One region of the Bradyrhizobium sp. sBnM-33 genome, then DNA from elsewhere that is predicted to be linked to it. Evidence: predicted binding sites of a transcription regulator. Region 1 holds the regulator's gene; the other holds the start of a gene.

Region 1 (3,411 bases):
TTGATCAGGTGCGGATGGCAGTGACCGAGCGCATTCACCGCGACGCCTGAGGTGAAGTCGAGATAACGCTCGCCATTGGTGGAGGTCAGCCAGCAGCCTTCGCCGCGTTCGAAGCCGAGATCGACCCTGGCGAAGACGGGGAGCAGATGCGACGTGGCGCTATTGGTCATGGCAATCACTGAGGTTTGAGACCTGCCTTTGAGACCTGCCGCGGGCGTGCATTGGCGCGAACGCGGCAACAGCCGGTCTTGCGAAAACGAAACGTGCCGCCTCTTAAGGGCGGCACGTGAGAGGCATTCTATGTGGGCGGGGAGCGCTGTCAACACGCCACGGAACGGCCTTTCCTGCCGTGCAAGGGGCTGAAATCCGTAGGATTGCGGTGTGGTGGAAACCACGCAGTGAAATGCCTAGATGTCAGAACATGTGGACGCTCGGGCCCGGACTCTTGCGCCGGAGTCACGCCATATTGTAGCGTTTGGGCTGTCGGATACGACATCTCGTGCGGCAGTTCTGATCCCTGGAGTCCTTTTGTGCAGGCGTAAACGTTCGGGCGCGGTTAGCGCGCCCGGCGAGGGCTAAGGGATTCTGACCGCAGGGATTTTTGAGACGATGACATCGCCAGCGCCGCCCCGATTGGCCGGCGCGATGCGAAGGGAAGATTACGATGACGGTTTTGACCTGGTCCGACGATCGCGTCGAGCAGCTTAAGAAGCTCTGGGAAGCCGGATTGTCGGCAAGCCAGATCGCCGCGGAACTCGGAAATGTGACGCGAAACGCCGTGATCGGCAAAGTGCACCGGCTGGGCCTTTCCGGCCGCGCCAAGAGCCCCTCCTCGGCCGCCCCGCGGCAGCGCAAGGCACGCCCCGCCCAACCGATGATGCGGGTTTCGCGCCCGGTCTCGCGCGGCAACACCGCGCTCGCGCACGCCTTCGAAGTCGAGATGGAGCCAGATCCGATCGCCTTCGACAACGTCGTGCCGATGAGCCAGCGGCTGTCGCTGCTCGAACTGAACGAGGCCACCTGCCACTGGCCGGTCGGCGATCCCTCGAGCCCGGAATTCTTCTTCTGCGGCGGCAAAGCGCTCACGGGCCTGCCCTATTGCGCCCATCACTCGCGCATCGCCTACCAGCCCGCGGCCGACCGCCGGCGTCAGCAACCGAAGACAACAAGGTAAGTCGCGGTTTGCCGTAGCCCGGATAGAGCGAAGCGAAATCCGGGACGATCTCGCGATGGGCTGACATTCCCCGGGTCGCGCTTCGCTCCACCCGGGCTACGCGTTCCACTGTCATCGCGAGCGTAGCGAAGCAATCCATACTTGCTTTGCCGCACGATGGATTGCTTCGCTTCGCTCGCAATGACGATGAGAGAGTCCCCGCTTTCGCGCGGACAACGATGGAGCCTTACGGCTCCACCTTCGCAAACCTATCATCCAGCGCATACCCCGCGCCGCGGACGGTGCGGATCGGGTCCTGCTCGCGGCCGGGGTTGAGCAGCTTGCGCAGGCGGCCGATGTGGACGTCGACGGTGCGCTCGTCGATATAGATGTCGCGGCCCCAGACGCTGTCGAGCAACTGCTCGCGGCTGAAGACGCGGCCGGGATGCTCCAGGAAAAATTCCAGCAGGCGATACTCGGTCGGGCCGAGATCGATCTGACGGCCCGAGCGCGCGACGCGGCGTTTTTCGCGATCGAGTTCGATATCGCCATAGGTCAGCACGGTGGCGAGCCGCTCGGGGCTTGCCCGCCGCAACAGGCCCTTCACCCGCGCCAAAAGTTCCGGCACCGAGAACGGCTTGACGATGTAGTCGTCGGCGCCGGTCGCAAGCCCGCGCACGCGCTCGCTCTCCTCGCCGCGCGCGGTCAGCATGATGATCGGCAATTGCTTGGTTTCGGGGCGCGCCCTTAAGCGGCGGCACAACTCGATGCCCGACAGCCCCGGCAGCATCCAATCGAGCACGACGAGATCGGGCACGCGCTCTTTCAGCCGTGTATCCGCATCGTCGCCGCGGCCGACGGTTTCGACCTCGTAGCCTTCTGCGTCGAGGTTGTAGCGCAACAGCGTGGTCAGCGCTTCCTCGTCCTCGACCACCATTATGCGCGCGCTCATCCTGCTCTTGCCTCTTCTGTTTGACGCGTTTTCTTCATGCGAACCGGTTTCCACGTCGCTGGAAAACACTATGTCAAGTGTTGGGTACGGTGGTCGCAAACGTCGTCATGTCGCCCTTCGGGCGCTTGTCGAGCATCTGCTGACCCTCGATCATGTAGAACACGGTTTCGGCGATGTTGGTGGCGTGATCGCCGATCCGTTCGATGTTCTTGGCGCAGAACATCAGATGGATGCAGAACGAGATGTTGCGCGGATCTTCCATCATATAGGTCAGGAGTTCGCGGAACAGCGAGGTGCAGATGGCGTCGACTTCCTCGTCGCCCTTCCACACCGCCATCGCCGCCGGCAGATCGTGCGCGGCATAGGCGTCCAGCACCGACTTGACCTGCGATTGTACCAGGTCGGTCATGTGTTCGAGGCCGCGCATCAGCTTCAGCGGCTGGAAATCGTTCTCCAGCGCCGCGACGCGCTTGCCCATGTTCTTGGCGAGGTCGCCGATCCGTTCCAGATCGGTGGCAACCCGCATCGAGCCGACGATTTCGCGCAAATCGATCGCCATCGGCTGACGGCGGGCGATGGTCAGCACCGCGCGCTCCTCGATCAGATGCTGCAGGCGGTCGATCTCGACGTCGGTGGCGACGACGTGCTTGCCGAGCGCGACGTCGCGGCGGACCAGCGCGTCGACGGATTCGGTGATCATGCGCTCAGCCAGGCCGCCCATCTCGGCGACCAGGCGCGTCAATTCCTGAAGGTCGCTGTCGAATGCCTTGGCGGTGTGCTCAGAAGCCATCTGTTATCTCCTTAACCAAACCGCCCCGTGATGTAGTCCTGGGTACGTCGATCGCGCGGCGAGGTGAAAATCTTGTTGGTATCGTCGAATTCGATCAGCTCGCCGAGATACATGAAGGCGGTCTTGTCCGAGACGCGCGCCGCCTGCTGCATATTATGGGTGACGATGGCGATGGTGTAGTCCTCCGCCAGTTCCTGAATCAGTTCCTCGATCTTGGCGGTCGAGATCGGATCGAGCGCCGAGCAGGGCTCGTCGAACAGGATCACCTCGGGCCTGACCGCAACGGTGCGCGCGATGCATAGCCGCTGCTGCTGACCGCCGGACAGCGAGAGGCCACTGGCGTTCAACTTGTCCTTGACCTCGTTCCACAGCGCGCCGCCGCGCAGCGCCTTCTCGACCCGGCCGTCCATCTCGGACTTCGAGATCTTCTCATAGAGACGGATGCCGAAGGCGATATTCTCGTAGATCGTCATCGGGAACGGCGTCGGCTTTTGGAACACCATGCCGACGCGGGCC
Region 2 (3,411 bases), 2.8 Mb from region 1:
TTCACGGGACTGTCGCAGAAGAACGGTGCTGTGATGAGCCACGTCCGCATCGCCCCGCAAGCGGACGATCTCGCAACCGTGCGCATCGCGCCCGGCGGCGCCAACCTCATCCTCGGCTGCGACATCGTAGTCGCCACCAGCATCCCAGCGCTGAGCCGGGCCGAGCGTGGCGTCACGCGGGCGATCGTCAATGCTGACCTGTTGCCGACTGCGAGCTTCGTCATCAACCCCGACATCGATTTCGAAGCGGGGACGATGCGGGATTCGCTCAACGAGGCCGTCAGCGCCTCCGACCTCGACATTCTCGACGCGACCGGGCTTGCAACGGTGCTGATGGGCGACAGCATCGCCACCAACGCCTTCATGCTCGGCTTTGCGTTCCAGCGCGGCGCGATCCCGCTGTCGCTGGAAGCGATCATGAAGGCGATCGACCTCAATGGCGCCGCGATCGAGATGAACAAGCTGGCGTTCTCCTGGGGCCGGCTCGCGGCGCACGATCTGCAGCGCGTCGTCAGCGCCGCACGCTTCAAGAGTTCGGGCGCGGCGCCGGTAAAGCGTACGCTTGACGAGAGCATCGCGTTCCGCGCCAAGTTCCTGACCGAGTACCAGGACGAATCCTATTCGAAGCGCTACCTCGCCGACGTCGAGCACGTGCGGTCAGCGGAAGCCAAGGCCGCGCCGGGCTCGCATGAACTGACGGAAGCCTTCGCTAAAGGTCTGTTCAAGCTGATGGCCTACAAGGACGAATATGAAGTCGCCCGGCTTTATTCCGACGGCGAGTTCGCAAAAGCGTTGAAGGAGCAATTCGACGGCGAAGAGGGTGTCAAGGTCAGCCTCGCGCCGCCGCTGCTCGCGTCGCGCGACAAGGTCACGGGTCGTCTGCGCAAGCGCGAGTTCGGCTCCTGGATATTCCGCGCCTTCGACATCCTGACCCGCTTCAAGTTCCTGCGCGGCACAGCATTCGATCCTTTCGGCTATACAGCCGAGCGGCGGATGGAGCGGGCCTTGCCGGGCGAATACTCCGCGATGATCTTCCGCCATCTCGACCGGGCCAAGCCGCATGACTGGCCACGTCTGGTGGCGCTGGCGAAATCAGCGGAACTCGTTCGCGGCTATGGCCACGTCAAGGAAATCAATGTCGCGAAATACCGTGCGGAGTGCACGCGGTTGGAAGCGGCGATCGGCCAGCCGGTGGCGCAGGCCGCGGAGTAGAAGTTGTTCACCCGGCGCGTGAACTTTTTCACAGCCGGGATCCTCACGCGTAACCCTGAGAGCGGAACCGGCTGGAATTGTCCTGCCGGCTTCCTACATGATGGCTATTCTTCAGTCTTTGGTTGATTTCAGGAGGCCAGCGATGGTCCTGAAGAGAGCTATTGCCGCAGCACTTTGCACGGTATTCCTGATCTCAGGCAGCGCCGCGCTGGCCGATCAGTACCGTGCAGGCGAGATCCTCGGTCTGGATCTCCCCCATGCTCTGCTTTCGCCGAAGCGGCTCGGCCCAGAGACGCAGTTCGCCGCGGTCCGGATCGAGGCCAGAACCGATGCCCGGCCAGTGAAGACGGAACGCGTGGTCGTACCCAAGGCTGCCGAGCGCAAGACGCGCGTCGTGCAGGAGCGCGTGCAGAAGCCGCGCGCTGCGGTCCGCAGCACCAAGCAGGCGCGCCGCCATACCAATCCGCTCGACGCCCAGGCCCGCGACACGCGGATCCAGACCTGGCCGTGCACGTCCGGCGGCATCTGCGACTGGCAGCGGTAGAGACTTCGTAGGATGGGTGGAGCGAAGCGATACCCATCACGTCTCCACGTTGGGATTGATGGGTTTCGCGGAGTTTATCATCGGGCCGGCCGAAGGCCGGACCCGGTGGCTTTACCCATCCTACGATTCCGCACTTTCATCCACCTGTCGCAAAAGCTTCAGCCGCGAGTCAAACTCAACAGGCACACCTTCGTCGTGATTCGACGAGGGTGCTTCGATGCCGATTGCGATACGCGCCGCGCAAAGTTTGAGCCGGCGTCAATGGCTGGTCCGCTCCGCGGCAACATGTGCCGTCGCCGGTCTCGGCAGCCTCGCCAGACCCTATCTCAGCCGCGCCGCGGATCGGCCGCTCATCACCAGCGGCATTCAATCGGGCGACGTCTCGGCCAACACCGCCGTGATCTGGGCGCGCGCCGACCGCGCGGCGCGGATGCAGGTCGAATGTTCGGCCAGCGAAGATTTCAAGACCATCATTGGCACGGCTTCGGCCGACGCGTTGCCGGATGCCGATTTCACCTCGAAAGTTCTGCTCGACGGATTGCCGCCGGGACAGGATATTTTCTATCGCGTGCAGTTTGAAAGCGAGCCGGGGGTCGCTGGCGAGGCGCAGGTCGGGCATTTCCGCACCGCGCCCACAGCGCGCAGCTCGGTGTCGTTCGCCTGGTCGGGCGATACCACGGGGCAGGGCTGGGGCATCGACGAAAGCCGCGGCGGCATGCGGACTTACGGCACCATGCTCAACAACCGTCCGGACTTCTTCATCCATTGCGGCGACCACATCTATGCGGACTGCCCGGTGGAGCGGGAACTGAAGCTGCCCGACGGCGGGCTCTGGCGAAACCTTGTCACCGAGGAAAAGTCCGTCGTCGCCGAAACGCTCGCGCAATTCCGCGGCAACTACAAATACAACTGGCTCGACCAAAACTTTCGCGCGTTCCATGCAGCCGTGCCCGTGTTCTCGCAATGGGACGATCACGAGGTGACGAACGACTGGGCTCCGATCGCCCCGGCCGACGCGAGCGGCTATGCCGAGGCCGGTACCTCGCATCTGGTGGCGCGGGCGCGCCGCGCGTTCCATGAATTCATGCCGATGCGCGCGACGCCCGCGCAGGACGGCCGCATCTATCGCAGGATCGCCTACGGTCCGCTGCTCGATGTCTTCATGATCGACATGCGCAGCTACCGCGATTCCACGTTGAACAGGCGCGACGACCACAGCGACACCTGCATTCTCGGCGCGACGCAACTGGCCTGGTTGAAGCGCGAGCTGGTGGCTTCCGACGCCACCTGGAAGGTGATCGCGGCCGACATGCCGATCGGCTTGATCAGCGAGGACGCGATTGCGCTCGGCGACGGTCCGCCGGAGCGGCGCGAGCACGAGATCGCCGATTTGCTGTCGTTCATGAAACGCGCTGGCATCCGCAACACAGTCTGGCTGACCGCCGACATGCACTACACAGCCGCCCATCACTACGATCCGAACCGCGCGATCTATCAGGACTTTGAGCCGTTCTGGGAATTCGTCTCCGGCCCGCTGCATGCGGGCACCTGGGCGCCGGCCCCGCTCGACAACACCTTCGGCCCGAAAGCGATGTTCCAGAAGGGCTGCAGCGGCGAGAATCTTGCCCCGTGTTTCGGTATGCAGTTTTTTGGTC

The links. The regulator PhoB, encoded in region 1, activates phosphate uptake and scavenging genes when phosphate is short. The targets are predictions, from matches to a motif close to TGTCATNNANCTGTCAT.
Region 2: RX328_RS16025 (alkaline phosphatase D family protein) is a predicted target of PhoB. The motif match lies at 1,891-1,907, and genes of this name have one in related genera.

The regions. Positions count from the first base shown of each region.
Region 1 covers NZ_CP136624.1:740,501-743,911, reverse strand. Annotated here, with positions in the region: gene RX328_RS03485 (aspartate aminotransferase family protein) at 1-170, opposite strand, end outside; gene RX328_RS03480 (GcrA family cell cycle regulator) at 665-1,174, shown strand; gene phoB (phosphate regulon transcriptional regulator PhoB) at 1,401-2,105, opposite strand; gene phoU (phosphate signaling complex protein PhoU) at 2,179-2,895, opposite strand; gene pstB (phosphate ABC transporter ATP-binding protein PstB) at 2,907-3,411, opposite strand, start outside.
Region 2 covers NZ_CP136624.1:3,494,324-3,497,734, forward strand. Annotated here, with positions in the region: gene RX328_RS16015 (indolepyruvate ferredoxin oxidoreductase family protein) at 1-1,212, shown strand, start outside; gene RX328_RS16020 (hypothetical protein) at 1,355-1,756, shown strand; gene RX328_RS16025 (alkaline phosphatase D family protein) at 1,974-3,411, shown strand, end outside.